DNA from 2 places in the Caloramator mitchellensis genome. Region 1 is predicted to be linked to the other one. Evidence: a T-box and tRNA genes for the amino acid it is inferred to sense, from the RefSeq annotation. Region 1 holds a T-box; the other holds one or more tRNA genes.
What was found. A T-box is a leader RNA that pairs with one kind of tRNA and senses whether it is charged. The one in region 1 lies ahead of trpS (tryptophan--tRNA ligase), so its partner is inferred to be a tRNA-Trp.
Positions count from the first base shown of each region.

Region 2: it encodes a tRNA-Trp, which carries the amino acid that the T-box ahead of trpS (tryptophan--tRNA ligase) is inferred to sense. The anticodon was not compared.

Region 1 covers NZ_LKHP01000006.1:104,875-113,509, reverse strand. Annotated here, with positions in the region: gene ABG79_RS06840 (GlmL-related ornithine degradation protein) at 1-896, shown strand, start outside; gene orr (ornithine racemase Orr) at 898-1,956, shown strand; gene ABG79_RS06830 (leucine-rich repeat domain-containing protein) at 2,096-3,487, opposite strand; gene trpS (tryptophan--tRNA ligase) at 3,602-4,597, opposite strand; T-box leader at 4,687-4,915, opposite strand; gene ABG79_RS06820 (ATP cone domain-containing protein) at 5,121-5,384, shown strand; gene rbr (rubrerythrin) at 5,405-5,989, shown strand; gene hcp (hydroxylamine reductase) at 6,157-7,818, shown strand; gene ABG79_RS06805 (hypothetical protein) at 7,896-8,635, shown strand, end outside.
Region 2 covers NZ_LKHP01000002.1:183,325-191,959, forward strand. Annotated here, with positions in the region: gene ABG79_RS02425 (aminoacyl-histidine dipeptidase) at 61-1,515, shown strand; gene ABG79_RS02430 (YbaN family protein) at 1,660-2,058, opposite strand; gene ABG79_RS02435 (DUF6485 family protein) at 2,092-2,280, opposite strand; gene ABG79_RS02440 (zinc ribbon domain-containing protein) at 2,478-2,852, shown strand; gene ABG79_RS02445 (hypothetical protein) at 2,909-3,187, shown strand; tRNA gene ABG79_RS02450 (tRNA-Trp) at 3,300-3,375, shown strand; gene dhaM (dihydroxyacetone kinase phosphoryl donor subunit DhaM) at 3,439-3,825, opposite strand; gene dhaL (dihydroxyacetone kinase subunit DhaL) at 3,827-4,474, opposite strand; gene dhaK (dihydroxyacetone kinase subunit DhaK) at 4,496-5,494, opposite strand; gene ABG79_RS02470 (alpha-helical endospore appendage domain-containing protein) at 5,660-5,989, shown strand; gene ABG79_RS02475 (heavy metal translocating P-type ATPase) at 6,013-8,100, opposite strand; gene ABG79_RS02480 (ArsR/SmtB family transcription factor) at 8,112-8,465, opposite strand.

The DNA of each region.
Region 1 (8,635 bases):
TTAATGTTCCTGTGATTTACGCAGGGAATATCGAAAACCACGAAGAGGTAAAACTTATTTTTGAAGAAGCAGGACAGCCTCTTTATATTGTTGAAAATGTATATCCAAGAATAGATATGTTAAATGTAGAACCCACAAGAAGGGTTATACAGAAGGTATTTGAAGAGCATATTACTAAAGCACCTGGCATGACTAAAGTCAGGAACATGGTAAATGAAACAATTATTCCAACGCCAGGAGCTGTTATGGAAAGCGCGATTCTTCTTAAGGAAGATTTAGGGGATTTGATGGTTTTAGATGTAGGGGGAGCAACCACCGACGTTCATTCGGTAACAGAAGGCAGCGATGAGATACAAAGGATTATGGTAAGTCCAGAACCTGTTGCTAAAAGAACTGTTGAGGGAGATTTAGGGGTTTACGTTAATCTTCCTCATATAGTTGAAAGGATTGGACTTGATGAGCTAAAAAAGGAATTCCCTGATGCGGAAGAACTTATAGAAAATAGAAAGCCTATTCCTGTAACTGATAGAGAAAAGGAATTTGTTGAAAGGCTGACTAAGGAGGCTGTCTTAACTGCAGTAAGAAGGCATGCAGGAGGATTAAGACACCTATTTGGCCCATCAGGCAAAAAGACGATAGCAGAGGGAAAGGACTTAACAAATGTAAAGTATATTATAGGGACTGGTGGAGCCTTGACAAGGCTGCCTAAACGGGTTGAAATTTTATCCAGCATACCCTATGATAATACCGGTGATATGTTTCTTTATCCTAAAAAGGGCGTTAAGGTTCTTATAGATAATCATTATATTATGGCTTCACTTGGGGTTTTATCTAAAAAACACAGGGAAGCGGCGTTAAACTTATTAAAACAAAGTTTGGGCTTGGAAGGTGCTTAATATGTATCCAAGAGTTGAGATTGATTTAAACAAACTAAGGGATAATACAAAGTTTTTAGCTGATTTGTCCCAAAAATCCGGAATTAAAATTATGGCGGTATCAAAGGTATACTGTGCAATTCCTGAGCTTGTAAAGGTTCAAGTTGAGGGAGGAGCAGAGTATATAGCAGATTCTAGAATAGAAAATTTAAAAAAAATAAAAGATATAAAAGTTAAAAAGGTTCTTCTAAGGATTCCAATGCAGAGCCAAGCAGATGAAGTTGTTGAATACGCAGATTACAGCCAAAACTCTGAGTTGGAAACTATAAAACTATTAGGACAGGCAGCTTTAAAAAAAGGCAAAACTCATAAAGTAATTCTTATGGTCGATTTAGGGGATTTAAGGGAAGGTATCTGGCCTTCTGATGTAGACCATTTTGTCAGTGAAGCTATAAAAATTCAGGGGATTAAGATTGTAGGATTTGGAGTCAACTTAACCTGCTATGGCGGTGTAATTCCTGATGAAAACAATTTAGGGCAGCTAGTTGAAATAGCGCTGAAGATGAAGGAAAGATATAGTCTGGATTTAGAGATTATTTCAGGGGGAAATTCCAGCAGTTTATATCTGCTTCTTGAAGGTAGACTTCCAAAGGGGATAAACAATTTAAGATTCGGAGAGGCTCTTGTTTTAGGAAGAGAAACAGCCTATGGAAATATGGTTGAAGGACTCCATAAGGATATATTTGTTTTAAAGGCCGAAATAATTGAGCTAAAGGAAAAGCCTTCTGTTCCTATTGGAAACATAGGTATGGATGCTTTTGGACAAAAACCATATTTTGAAGATAAGGGAATTATGAAAAGGGCTATACTTGCTATGGGAAGGCAGGATATTGACCCGAATGGATTGATTCCTGTTGATAAAAATATTTCCATTGTAGGTGCAAGCAGTGACCATACTATACTCGATTTAACTAATTGTGAAAAAGAGTATAAAGTAGGAGATGTTGTTGAGTTTTACATGGAATATGGAGCACTTCTAAGGGCAATGACTTCTGAATATGTTAAGAAAATATTCGTTTGATTGAAGTTTAAGAGGCTGTCGCAAAAAAATTGTGCAATATATTATACGCTTTTAAATATTGAGCCACATGAATGATTTCTCGGGCTTCGCTCAAAAAATTAAATGTATCATAGTTATTCTGTTGCGACAGCCTCTTGTTTTAATTTGTAGCCTTTAATATTACGAAGTAACCAATAAATTGTTGGTTTGAATCATATAGTGGTATATATTCGTTGATATATTCTACAGAATTAATCTTATTATGGCCTAACCAGAATATCGGAATACCATATTCATGCAATGTTTCAAAGAAATATTGCATTCCATCGGAAATTGTAAAATTGAAATCTGGATTTGATTTATATATTAAATTAAAGTTTTTATCAAACACAAAAAAAGTAACGTCTTTTTCAGTTGCTAACTGATTTAGGTTTTCGTTGTAGTTTGTTCCGTTATTAATTAAGTTGCCATTTTCGTCAAAGCTCCAATTGATTATGCTAGTTTGAGAAAATACAGGGTTAATTGTTATCGCCAATTCAGTAGCTAAACTTGTGATTTCAATGTCATCGTAATATTTTACTTCTGCATTTGGATTAGTCTTTAATATATCAGTTAGCTGTGTCCATAAAAGGTTGTTATCTTCATATAAATTTAGCTTATTATTTTTAATTTCAACATAAAAATTATCTTCTTTGTTAGGCCTGTTTGTTAGGTAAAGAAATAGAGGGTTAATGTCTGATATATTATTGTTATTTACATATAGTTCAATTAACTTTGGTTTATTACTAATAAAATTAAGCGAAGAAAGATTTGTTTCATCTAGATATAAATATTTAAGATTAACAAGGTTATTAAGTTTTGCAACGTCAAGTCTAGTATAACCATTTAGAGAAAGCTCCTCTAAAGTAGAAGGCAAAGTAGGCATTTTAGTTATATTATTGTCATCCGCATAAAAAATTTTTAGTCTCTTCAGATAAACTAGTGGAGTTAAATCTGATACAAAATTGTTCTCAATATACAATTCAGTTATGTTTGGAAGGTATCTAATAATATTAATGTTGCTAATTTTGTTATATGAAATATCAAGAACAGTAAGTTTAGTCATATATCTTAATGGAGTAATATCTGTAATCATATTACCGCTTAAATCTAAATATTTTAAATTTTTTAGGTTTGCCAATGGGCGGATATCTCTTATTTTTCCACTTGAATATATTTCTATTTTTTCAAGCTTAGTTAAATACTTAAGTGGAGTTAAATCATAAATTGTATTTTTAGGAATGGTTATTAATTTTATGTTTTTAGCATATTCTAGTCCAGAAAGCGATGTAATTGTAGTAGTTCTTGCGGCTTGAATTTTAGTTAATCTTAGCATGTCCACATTTGTTATATAGCCCTTTGATTTTTTAATTTCTTTTCTTACAAGAACCTCAAGGTTTTTATCTTTGAACTTAACGTATGTAGTCTTAGCCAAAGAAACACATTGAAATAATGAAATTGTGATGATGGTTAGTAGTAACGTGCTGAGAAGTCGTGGAACGAACCTTTTCATAGTTGATTTCAACCCCTTTACAAAAAATTAATAAACTTATTATAATCATCATACCAAAAACTGCTTCTTAAAACAATGTTAATATATACCAACAAAAAAGAGGCAATTATGCCTCTATCTAGGAATGAATCCAATTTTTTTCTGAATTTTTCTTAGCATCTTATTAGCTACATAATTTGCTTTTTCTGCACCCTTTTTATATACGTCTTCAAGATACGTTTTGTCGTTTATCAGCTTTTTAACCTTTCCCTGAATTGGAGAAAGTTCATTAACAATCGCATCTGCTACATCTGATTTAAATTGAGCATATCCACATCCTGTATACTTTCTTTCAATTTCTTCCGGAGTGAGGCCTGTTATAGCCGACATAATATTGATAAGATTCATTATTCCCGGCTGTTCCTCAGAATATCTTACCACTCCAACTGTATCCGTAACAGCCCTTGAAATTTTCTTCTTTATAACTTCAGGAGTGTCCATTAATAGAATATAACCGTTTGGATTATCTTCTGATTTTGACATCTTCCTTGTTGGATCCTGTAAGTCCATTATTTTGGCAGCTCTTTCAGGGATATATGCTTCTGGAACCTTAAATGTTGGGCTATATAGGTTGTTAAATCTCTCTGCAATATCCCTTGCAAGTTCAAGGTGCTGTTTTTGGTCCTTTCCAACTGGGACTAAGTCAGTGTTGTATAAAAGTATATCTGCAGCCATTAAAACAGGATAATTGAACAGCCCAGCACTTATGCTTTCACCAAGTTTTTGCGATTTGTCCTTAAACTGAGTCATTCTCCCCAGCTCGCCCATATAAGTATAGCAGTTTAAAAGCCAAGCGGCTTCGCTGTGTGCAGGAACATGGGATTGTATAAAGAGTGTATTCTTTTCAGGATCAATTCCTGATGCAATATAAAGTGCAAGTATTTCTATAGTTCTTTTTCTTAAAAGGGCAGGCTCCTGCTTTACTGTTATCGCATGAAGGTCGACAACACAAAAATATGAATCATAATTATCTTGGAGTTTTACCCAGTTTTTTATCGCACCCAAGTAATTTCCGAGAGTTAAGTCGCCAGATGGTTTGATTCCGCTAAAAATGACTTTTTTTTCTTCCATATATATTCCCCTTTCTGATAAATTGACAAACAATTCAAGAACTCAAGAAATCAAGTGAATGTCACCAATAAAAAGCGCCCTATACAAATGTATAGGGCGCGAGCGCGCGGTGCCACCTAATTCAGAAAACTAATGTTTTCCCTCAACGGATACTATTATATCCTGCCTTTATAACGTAAGGCTCACGGCTTTAGCTACTAAAGTTCACCTAGCTCCTTTGGGACCCATTCGAATTAAGTGTAACTGCTGCAATTCCACCATCTGCAGCTCTCTTGAAGTCAGTGACTTAATCTACTTGCTTCCCTTCATTGGATTTAAGTTTAATATATTATATTAATATTAGTTTGTCAAGAATTCAAGGATGTATTTATAAAATTTTCAGAAAATTACAACATATTATTGATAATGTTATCATTGTTTGATATAATTATACTTAATTTAGCAAATAATATCTAATATTAACAGAAAATGCTGCTGTAATAAATAATGATTTCTTCGAATAATAGCTTTAAGGGGTGGTATAATGAAGGTTAGAAAGAAGGATGGCCGTATTGAAGATTTCGATATGGATAAGCTAATTACGACAGTTGAAAACGCCTCGGATGATGTAAAGGAACCTATGAATTTATCCGATGTAGAAAATGTCGTCCAAGAAGTAGAAAAAAGATTGATCGACGAAAAAATTGAAGTCCTTGATTCTGATTTTATTAAAGACGTTGTGGTTGAAAAACTAATTGAGTTTGGTTTCAAGGATGTTGCTAAAGCTTATCAAGAATTTAAATTATAAATTTTAAGGAGGGGGTTTAAATGCCAGGACTAAAAGGAACAAGGACAGCTGAAAATTTAATGAAGGCATTTGCTGGAGAATCTCAAGCTAGAATGAGGTATACATATTACTCCAGCGTTGCAAAGAAGGAAGGTTATGTTCAAATAGCTAACATATTCATGGAAACAGCAGAAAATGAAAAGGAACATGCTAAAGTTTTCTTTAAGTTTTTAAATGAAGAATTAAAGGGAGAAACAGTTAACATAACTGCAGATTACCCTGTTGGACTTTCAACAACTTTAGATAATTTAAATTATGCTGCAAATGGCGAACATGAAGAATGGGAAGACCTTTATCCTGAATTTGCAAAGGTTGCGGAGGAAGAAGGTTTTCCAAGGATAGCATTTGCTTTTAGGAAAATTGCAGAAGTTGAAAAAAGACATGAAGCAAGATATAGAAAGTTATACGATAATATAGTAAATGAAAAGGTGTTCAAAAAGGAAACAAAAACATTGTGGAAGTGCAATAATTGTGGATATGTTCATGAAGGTGAAGAAGCCCCAGCAACATGCCCAGCATGTCAGCATCCACAGGGATATTTTGAGGTTTTTGTAGAAGCATATTAATTCTAGACTATAATTTTTAGGCCCTATGAGATTACGTTTATTCTTTTGCGAATAAAGTCGTTAAATCTTCATAGGGCTTACGTTATTTTATGATAATATATAATTTTAAATTTATTATTTGCATATTGTTAATAATAAATTTAAAAAACAATAAGAGAGGAAAGGTTATGGAAATGTTTTGCTACCAATGTGAGCAGACGGCGGGTGCAAAGGGATGTGTTAAGATTGGGGTATGCGGTAAACAGCCTGATACGGCTAACCTGCAGGATCTCCTAATTTATATTTTAAAGGTCATAGCATTTTATGGGAACATTGGAAGAAGTATTGGGGTTGTAGACAATAATATTGACCACTTTATAGCATATGCTATGTTTTCTACATTAACTAACGTTAATTTTGACAACCAGAGATTTGTTGACATGATATATCAAGCTGATAAGTATAAGGAAGAATTAAAGAATAAGGTTAAAACTGAATATGAAAGAAAGCATGGCAAATGGGATAAACAGGAACCTGAAGCCGCTCTTTATAGACCCAGTGGTGGAGTAGAAGAACTTTTAGAACAATCAAAGGGAAAGGGTATAATGGCAGATGAAAAACTTGACATGGATATTAGGTCATTAAGAGAAATAATAATTTACGGATTAAAGGGAATGGGTGCATATGCTCATCACGCTCAGGTTTTAGGAAAATCGGATGAAGAAGTATACGCATTTTTCCATAAGGGGCTTGCAGCAACATTGAATAATGCTCTTTCTGTAAACGACTTGGTTGGATTGGCGCTTGAATGTGGTAAAGTTAATTACAGATGTATGGAAATACTAAATGAAGGGCATAAGGAACATTATGGAATACCTGAACCGACTGAAGTTGAACTGGGAGTTAAGAAGGGGCCATTTATAGTTGTTTCAGGCCATGATTTGCATGATTTGGAAGAATTATTAAAGCAGACCGAAGGTAAAGGTATTAATATATATACCCATGGTGAAATGTTACCTGCACATGCTTATCCAGGGCTCAAGAAATACCCGCATTTAGCAGGGAATTTTGGAACAGCATGGCAAAATCAGCAGGTTGAATTTGACAATCTGCCAGGCGCAATATTGTTTACAACTAACTGTTTGATGCCTCCTAAGGACAGCTACAAAGATAGATTATTTACGACAAGCATGGTTGGTTTCTCTGGCATTCAACATATAGATGCTGTTAATGGTAAAAAGGATTTCACTCCAGTTATAAACAAGGCTTTAGAGCTTGGAGGATATAAAGAAGACAATATCGAAAAGAAAATTTTAGTAGGATTTGGACACGACGCAGTGATAGGTGTTGCTGATAAGGTAATAGATTTAATTAAACAGGGCAAGATAAAGAGATTTATGCTTATTGGAGGATGCGATGGAGCAAAGCCAGGAAGAAATTATTACACTGAGATGGCTCAGAGGGCTCCAGAGGATACTATAATTTTGACACTTGCCTGTGGAAAATATAGAATAAACAGACTTGACTTAGGGGATATTGAAGGAATACCAAGGTTATTAGATGTAGGTCAGTGCAATGATTCATATTCAGCTATAAGGATAGCACTTGCGCTTGCAGATGCATTTAAGTGTGGAGTTAATGATTTACCTTTGCATCTTGTCCTTTCATGGTATGAACAAAAAGCAGTTGCTATCTTATTGACACTACTTCATCTTGGAATTAAAAATATAAGATTGGGGCCAACATTACCTGCATTTATTACCCCTAATGTTTTGCAGGTATTAATAGATAATTTCAACATTATGCCAATATCAAATGCCGAACATGATTTAGGAGAAATTTTAGTTTAGGAGAGCTTGCCTCTCCTTTTTATTTTGTATATTTTGGTATATAATATACTTATCTTTTAGGAAAGAGAGATGATTAAATGTTTATTGATGAATTCGTAGAGAAAAATGAAGACATAAAATTGTTACTCGACATTTATAAAGAAGAATTTAGAGAAGCATATAAAAAGTTAAAGAAGAATCAGACAAAAAAGAAAAAAGCTATAATTAGAAATTCACAGTGGATTTTTATGAAATGGTATTTTTCTTCATTGATAGATAATACATATTTTTCCCCGGCAAACATAATAAACAGAATTGTGTATGAAAGATATGGTGGAGAATCTGTTGTTTTGCCAAATATAACGCCTATATTTATTGAAAATGAGATAAGAGATTTTAGGGTTAGTTTTAGAATCGATCATATATTGCGTTGCAGTGTTTTAGATGATGTAAGAAAACTTCAGGAGATAATAAAAGAGAACCCTCTAGAAATGAAAAATGTTCCTTTGGACAAAATATTTGATGTTTATAAAAACGAAGTTTCTATAAAAGAAGAAAATTATTATTTATATCTTTTGCAGTTTGCATTAATGGTGGGTGCAATACAAATAGTTGAAGAAAAAAATTCGAGAAGGTTGGTTGCTGTAGATAAAGAAATAGATAGATGGAGTGAAACTCAATATTATAAAATATTGATTGACTATATTATTGCCAACACAGAATATCACTTGAAACGAGTTATTAATTCAGATGTGATAAATGCAGATTACGTAAAGAATTTACTAAAAAATAAAATGATTTTTGAAGAAGTGGCAAAGTCACTATTAAAAGCTTTGGG
Region 2 (8,635 bases), on a different contig from region 1:
TTTTAATTTATTTTAAGCTGGATTATAATAATATTGAAAATAAATAGCGAGGTGACCAAAATGGGTGTTTTATCACATTTAGAACCAAAGGACGTTTTTTACTACTTTGAAGAAATAACAAAGATTCCACACGGTTCAGGCAATGAAAAAGCTATAAGCGATTGGCTTGTGAAATTTGCAAATGAACACAATCTTGAAGTTATTCAAGACAAAGCAAATAACATCATAATCAAAAAGAGTGGAACTCAAGGATACGAAAATGCTCCAACAGTTATACTACAAGGCCATATGGACATGGTTTGTGAAAAAAACAAGGACACATCACATGATTTTGAAAAAGACCCACTAAAGCTTAGAATCGAAGGAGATTACATATATGCTACAGGAACAACTCTTGGTGCAGACAATGGTATAGCTATGGCATATGCCCTTGCAATACTTGCATCAAAGGATATTCCACACCCACCGCTTGAAGTTCTTCTTACAGTTGAAGAAGAAACGGGTATGGGTGGAGCAATGGCTATCGATGGTTCACTTTTAAATGGTAAAATAATGATAAACATGGACTCTGAAGAAGAAGGAAAGCTACTTGTAAGTTGCGCCGGTGGTGTTAGAACAAGACACCTTTTAAACATCGAATGGATGGATGCACCTTCAAACCTTGTTCCATACGTTATTGCAATAAGAGGTCTAAAGGGTGGTCACTCAGGTATGGAAATTGACAAGGGAAGAGGAAACTCAAACAAAATAATGGGAAGAATACTTAATGACCTTTCAAACAGCTTCGACTTTGAAATCGCTGAAATAAACGGCGGCTCAAAGATGAATGCAATCCCAAGAGAATGCGACGCAGTTGTGTTAATCAACGAAGAAGATAAAACAAACTTTGAAGCAAAAATAAAGGAATGGGATGAAATTCTAAAAAATGAACTTAGGGCTTCAGATGCTGGAGTTTCTGTTCTATTCAGCAAATTAGAAAACAAAATCCAAAAGGTATTTTCAAAAGAAACTAAGGAAAAGGCAATAGCAGCACTTGTTTTAATTCCAAATGGAATAAAAACAATGTCAATGCATATAAAGGACCTTGTTGAAAGTTCAACAAACCTTGGCGTTGTTGCAACAGAAGGCGATACAATAAGATTTGAAAGCGCCCTTAGAAGTTCAGTAAGAAGCTTAAAATACGCTATACTTAACGAAGCTGAAATGGTTGCAAAGGTTCTTGGATTACAGCTAATCGCAGATTCTGATTACCCAGAATGGCAATACAACCCAGATAGCAAAATTAGAGACGTAATGATAGAAATATATAAAGACATGTTTGGAAGTGAACCAGAAATTTATGCAATTCACGCAGGCGTTGAATGCGGTCTTCTTGGAGAAAAACTTGGCGGTGCTGACATGATATCCTTTGGACCAAATCTATTTGATGTCCACACTCCAGATGAACACATGAGCATCTCATCTGTTCAAAGAATGTGGAATTACCTATTAAAGGTCCTTGCTGCCGTTAAGTGACATTCACTTGATTTCTTGACTTCTTGAGTTGTTTGACAATTCAAAAATCAAGTGAACGATTTAAATTACAGACTTCATATATATCCGGGCTGCCTTAAACTTAGGCAGCCCGGAATTTTATATACATTACCGTCTATATAAACTTTATATGTTTTCTATTTCTTCATCTTTTTCTTGAGTTTTAAGAGATAAAATATGATAGGATACAAAAATTGCTACTATGATTAAAACAATTTGCAGAAAAACATGTTTCACAATAAAAATATAAGAGTAAATAATTGATGACCAGAGTATAAGAATACCTATAACCTTTACCCTTCTAGGTATCACTTTTTTCTCCTGATAATTTTTTATATATTCCCCAAGATATTTATTGTTAATCAGCCATGTATATAGTTTATCTGAAGTTCTTAAAAAAATAGCAGCTGCTAATAGTAAAAATGGAGTTGTCGGAAGTATTGGTAAAAAAATTCCTATGAAACCTAAAACCACAAAAATCAAGCCAAATGAAATACCTAAAAATTTCTTAACCCTGTTAATCATCTATACCTCCAATATAATCATTAATTTCATAATCTAACCTCTGTCTTTTATAAAATTAGCCACACTTCTATCCCACATAGCTTCTCCTTCCTTTGTAAAGAAGCAACCTGGAATTTCGCCTTTATCCCTGTGGTATGCAACGCATTCACAACATTTCCCTCTCCTTAAGCAAGCCGTATATGTGCAAGTGCATCCTTTAATATTTTTTTCAACGCAGCTCATGTTTATTCTCCCCTCATATAGATTAATTTAATTATGTATATTATATTAAATTTTTGGAAATGATGAAATACCTTTAATGCACTTAAATAATACTTTACTATATTTACATAACAAAAAAACTATCATATAATTTATTAGATGATAAATGGCAGGTGACTACAGTAAATTTTTTATAGTTAACTTTAGGGGGGAGAGATATGTTCTTCGTTGGAATATTAGGAGTTGAAACAAAGGAAGAAGTTATTAAGGACATATATAATACAATCTGCAAATCGTGTGGAAGAATATCAACTTATAGACTTATGTGTCAGTATAATTTTTTTCACTTATTCTTTATACCAATATATAAATGGAATAAAAAGTATTATCTTGTTTCGCGTTGTTGCGATGCTGTCTTTGAAATTTCAGAAGAATATGCTTCAAGGCTTCAAAAAGAAAAAGATTCAGTAATTGATGATTCAAAACTTAATGAAGTCAAATATGGATACAACAGGTTCTTATGTCCGAATTGTAAATCTGTATTATATGACGACTTCAACTATTGTCCACACTGCGGAGCTAGACTTAAATAATTTGTATCCCCTATTAATAATCTGACATATATTAATGTTAGAAGGGGGGAACGTCTATGGTATTTTTAGGTATTGGACTATTCATAATCATCATCATTGCCTATTACTATATCAATAAAGAATATGCCAAAAAACTTACACTTGAGTTTATGTTCTACGTTGAAAAAAAGGCCGAGGAATTAGCAATAAATGAAGGCAAGCAAAAATTTGAATGGGTAGTTTCGCAATACGATAAACTGCCTGTTTTCATTAAACTAATTATCAGTAAAGATAAATTTAGAGAGATTATACAGCAATTGTTTGATGAAGCTGTTTCAAAAATGAGCTCAAACTAGCCAATTTTATATAAACAAATCTCCAGGCATATGTTGCTTGGAGATTTGTTTATAATGTCATAAATTAGGTATTGCATTTTATAAATAATCATTATATAATATATATTGTCTTAGGGGTATAGCTCAATTGGTAGAGTAGCGGTCTCCAAAACCGTTGGTTGGGGGTTCGAGTCCCTCTGCCCCTGCCACTTTTAAAAATAAAAACGGACTAAAAACGGACTAAATTAAGCTCTGGAATTTTCCAGAGCTTTTTAATATTTATTTAGTTTATAGGCCTTTAAAGTATCCAAAACTTCTTGTATAGATTTACCGCTGCTAATCTCTATTGCCGCAACTATCGCACCTTCTACTAAGGGAGCATCAACAATATGAATTTTACTTCTTTTATATTCTTCCATATTTTCAATTGCAACTTCAGCTGTCATTACGCTGCTTCCCAAATCAAATAATATTATTACGCCATCATCCGAGTAGACACTTTCAATAGCACAGATAATTTTCTCAAGACTGCTGCCCAACCTACCATCGACAGTTCCACCCGCAAAAGAAACCGGGACATCCTGTGCCATTTCGCGGGTTAACTCTGCTGCCCCTTCAGCTAATTTTTCACTATGGGAAATAATCGCCAAACCTATCATATTATTTTCCCTCTAAAATATTTTTTACTTCTTCATATATGCAGTCTAATATAATATAACTTGAAGTAGCACCAGCATCCTGATGTCCAATGCTTCTTTCTCCCAAATAACTAGCCCTACCCTTTGTAGCTGCAATTTCCTTTGTAAAATGCATCCCACTAAGTGCGGCATTCTTAGCCCTTTCAAGTGCTGAAATAGCACCAAATCCTTCATCTATAGCATTCTTAAGTTCATTTAAAGCAGGCTCAATTGCATCTACCATAGTCTTTTCACCTACAGTTGCTTTTCCCCTTAGTTTTATTCCCGAAAGCGCTTCATATAACATTTTATAAAAGTCGTTTATATCTATTTCTGTTTTTCCTATCATAGCCTGTCCAGACTTCATAAATGCTGTCCCATAAAGCGGGCCTGAAGCACCTCCTACATTTGAGACCAGCGCCATACCAACTATTTTCATTGTTTCTCCTATATCCTTTACTTGAGTATTCCTTAGTTTTTCAACTGCTGCTCTAAAACCCTTGCTCAAATTTATTCCATGATCGCCATCTCCAATCGCAGCATCGAGTTCAGTTAAATACTGTTTGTTTTCTTCAATTTTATCTCCAATTTTATAAATAATTCTTAAGGTTTGTTCTACATTGAGGCTCATACCTTGTCACCTTCTTGTTTTTTATAAAACTTTAAGTGCTGGTGTATCAGCCTTAGCATCTAAAAGTTCCTTTAGTTCATCATCAAGTTTTAATATAGAAATCGAAAATCCTGCCATCTCGAGTGAAGTCATAAATTCACCAACAAATGTTCTATATACTCTAACTCCTCTTGTTTTCAAAATCTCATCTACTTTTCTATTTGCAATAAAAAGTTCCATAAGAGGAGTTGCACCAAGACCGTTTATCATTACTGCGACATCATCCTTTTCCTCTAAGTTAATATCACCAAGAATTTTTGACATTAGATGTTCAACTATTTCATCCGCAGTTTTTAAGTTTTCCCTATGCGTTCCAGGCTCACCATGAATTCCCATACCTATTTCCATTTCATTTTCGTCCAATGTAAAATTAGGTTTACCTGCTGCTGGAACTATGCAAGGTGTCAAGGCCATTCCCATGCTTCTTACATTTGCTATGACCTTTTCAGTAACCCTTTTTACCTCATCAAGCTCTGCACCTGTTTCCGCCTTTGCCCCAGCTATCTTATGGACAAATACAGTCCCTGCTATACCTCTTCTTCCGACAGTCCATGTGCTATTTTCAACTGCTACATCGTCATTTACTATAACACTTTCAACCCTAATTCCATCCATTTCTGCCATTTCCTTTGCCATATCAAAGTTCATAACGTCCCCTGTATAATTTTTTATTATCAACAGAGCTCCTTTATCTGATGCGACATTCTTAACTGCTTCATAAATTGCATCAGGAGTTGGTGATGTAAAAACCGCACCCGCAACAGCTGCATCAAGCATGCCTTCCCCAACAAATCCACCATGCGAAGGTTCATGTCCACTTCCTCCGCCGCTAACAAGAGCAACCTTGCCTTCAACAGGAGAGTTCTTTCTTACAAGAACATTATAATTTTCAAGTTTTCTAACATATTGAGGATAAGCAGCAACTATACCCTCCATCATTTCTTCTACAACCCTTTCAGGGTTGTTGATAATTTTTTTCAATCTTTCCACCCCCTTAATATATGCCTATCAGGCTACTAAATTTATATTTATATTTATTTAAAAATATTACAAATATTGAATAGGTCTAAACAATTATTTTATGTTGAAACTTATCGAACAATTTGATTTGTTTTTCATATGATAATACTAAGGGGGGAGAAAACCGTGGTAAATTCTAATGTGTCAGCTAATTCACCTACTATTCCTAATATTACTCCAGTTATCGACCTAAAAAACAGAGATATTATTAACCTACTTTTAGCTTCAATTGCATTAGAAGAAATAAGCCTTGCACAAATACTAAGTGCTGAAGCTAGTAAAATCGAAGAATTGCTCGCAGCAAGAGGGCCTGCAAATATAGACGATATGATTAGGCTCGACAGGGAAGTGAGTAAAATACTGGATGATGTAATCAAACAACAAATGCTCCTTGATTTTAAATTTCAAAATATATTAGACTTAATCGAAGCAAGGCGAGATAACAGAGATTGCTAAAACAAAACCTTAAGTGCTTCCACTTAAGGTTTTGTTTTTAATACTCTTATAGAATTTAAAACAGCTAAAAGTGCCACTCCAACATCTGCAAAAACGGCCTCCCACATTGTTGCAACTCCAAAGGTAGCTATCACCATAACGATTATTTTAACTCCTATTGCAAGAGCTATATTCTGATAAACTATCTTTCTAGTTCTTCTTGCAACTTCAATTGAAGTTATTATTTTTCTAATGTCATCATCCATTAAGACTACATCTGCTGCTTCAATAGCTGCATCTGAGCCTAATGCTCCCATAGCTACACCTACATCAGCTCTTGCGATAACAGGCGCATCATTTATTCCATCTCCAACAAATAGTATTTTTCCATTTTCATTTTCAATCTCAAGTTCCTCTAACTTTTCTACTTTGTCATTAGGTAATAAACCATAATAAAATTTATCTATACATACCTTTTCTGCAACATCTTTTGAAATTTCCTTAGAATCACCTGTGAGCATTATAGTCTTAATTCCCATTTCTTTTAATGTTTTAACTGCAACAATTGCTTCATTTTTAATTTCATCGCTTATTACCAAACATCCTGCAAATTCATCATCAATTGCCACATATACTAACGTTCCAACATCAGAACTTTCATTGATTTTTATTCCATTTTGTATCATAAGCTTAGCATTTCCAACTAGAACCTTCTTATTATCTATTATTGCACTTACACCAAAGCCAGAAATTTCTTTATAATCTTTTACCCTTGATTTATCAACCTCTTTATTAAATTCATTTAATATTGAAATTGCTATAGGATGATTGGAATAGCTTTCAGCTAAAGCTGCAAATTCTAATACATACGCTTCATTCCAATTTTCACTACTTATAACCTTATTAACCCTAAATTTCCCTTTCGTTAAAGTTCCTGTTTTATCAAATACTACAGTTGATACATCCTTTAAAGCTTCAAGATAATTACTTCCCTTAATTAGAATTCCTCTACGCGAAGCAGCACCAATACCGCCAAAAAATCCTAATGGAATAGATATAACTAAAGCACATGGGCATGATACTACTAAAAATATTAATCCTCTATACAGCCACACTTGAAAACTACCATCGTAAAATACAACTGGAATAATTACTATTAATGCAGCTATAGCAACTACAATTGGAGTGTATATTTTTGCAAACTTTGTAATAAAATTTTCTGTTCTAGATTTTTTGCTATTTGCGTTCTCAACAAGTTCAAGTATTTTATTCACGGTTGAATCTTTAAAATTCTTTGTAACTTTTATTTTTAAAAGCCCATTTTTATTGATGAATCCACTTAATACTTCGCTTCCAACTTCTACATCTCTCGGAATGGATTCACCAGTCAATGCTGAGGTATCTACTGTAGACTCACCTTCAATTATAACGCCATCAAGAGGTATTCTTTCTCCAGGTTTTACAATTATAATATTATCTACCCTAACCTGCCTTGGCTCTACCTTAAATTCTTTTCCACCAACTAACAAATTTGCATAGTCAGGTCTTATATTTAAAAGTGCCTTTATAGAACGCCTTGATTTTTCTACAGCTAAATCCTGCAAATATTCCCCTATCTTATAAAACAGCATAACTGAAACGGCTTCTGGCATTTCTCCAATACTAAAAGCCCCTAAAGTAGCTATTGTCATCAAAAAGTTTTCATCAAAAACCTCTCTGTTTTTAATGTTTCTTATTGCTTTAAATATTACATCATATCCAATAATTGAATAAGAAACAATGAATAGGATTGAACTTGAAAGACCCTTAAACATATAAGCAGCTATAAAAATTAATAATCCAGCTAAAGTTGGTATTAACTCCTTTTTATTATATTCCATCGTTTTAACATCCAAATCATCTTCAACTCTCTCGCTTAAAACTACATCTGGTTCTATAGATTTGACAATCCTGCTAACTTCATCCAATATACTTTCAACAGAAGCATCTTTTGACAGTTCTAAACTTAATGTCTTATTTACAAAATCAATATTAGCGTTCTCAACATCCTCAAGCTCATTTATCTTCCCTTCCATCTTTGAAGCACAGCTTGCACAACCAAGACCATCCAAAATATATATTTTTTTAATCAAGTTAACCCCCCCTACTTCTCATTAACATGAACAAGACCTAAATCAAATATCTTTTTAACGTGTTCATCATCTAGGGAATAATAAACAACTTTTCCTTCCTTTCTATATTTAACCAACCTTGCACTTTTTAAAACTCTTAATTGATGAGAAATTGCTGATTGCGTCATGTTCAATACTGCTGCTAAATCACAAACGCACATTTCAGATTCAAAAAGCGCACATATTATTTTAATCCTTGTAGTATCTCCAAGAACCTTAAATAATTCTGCTAAATCATATAAAATTTCCTCCTGTGGCATCAAATGCTTGACCTTTTCTACCACATCTTCATGGACTACATTACAAGAACAGCTTTCAAATTCCATGTCATCACCTCAATATATGAATAATTGTTCATATGTTCAATTTTATTTTATCACAGCTTATATTTTATTTCAACATAAAAAAACTAAAGACATATGAAATTTTATTTAAAAAACAAAATTTCATATGTCTTTAGTCGACTCATTTTTATAAAAGCCCAATGAATGATTTC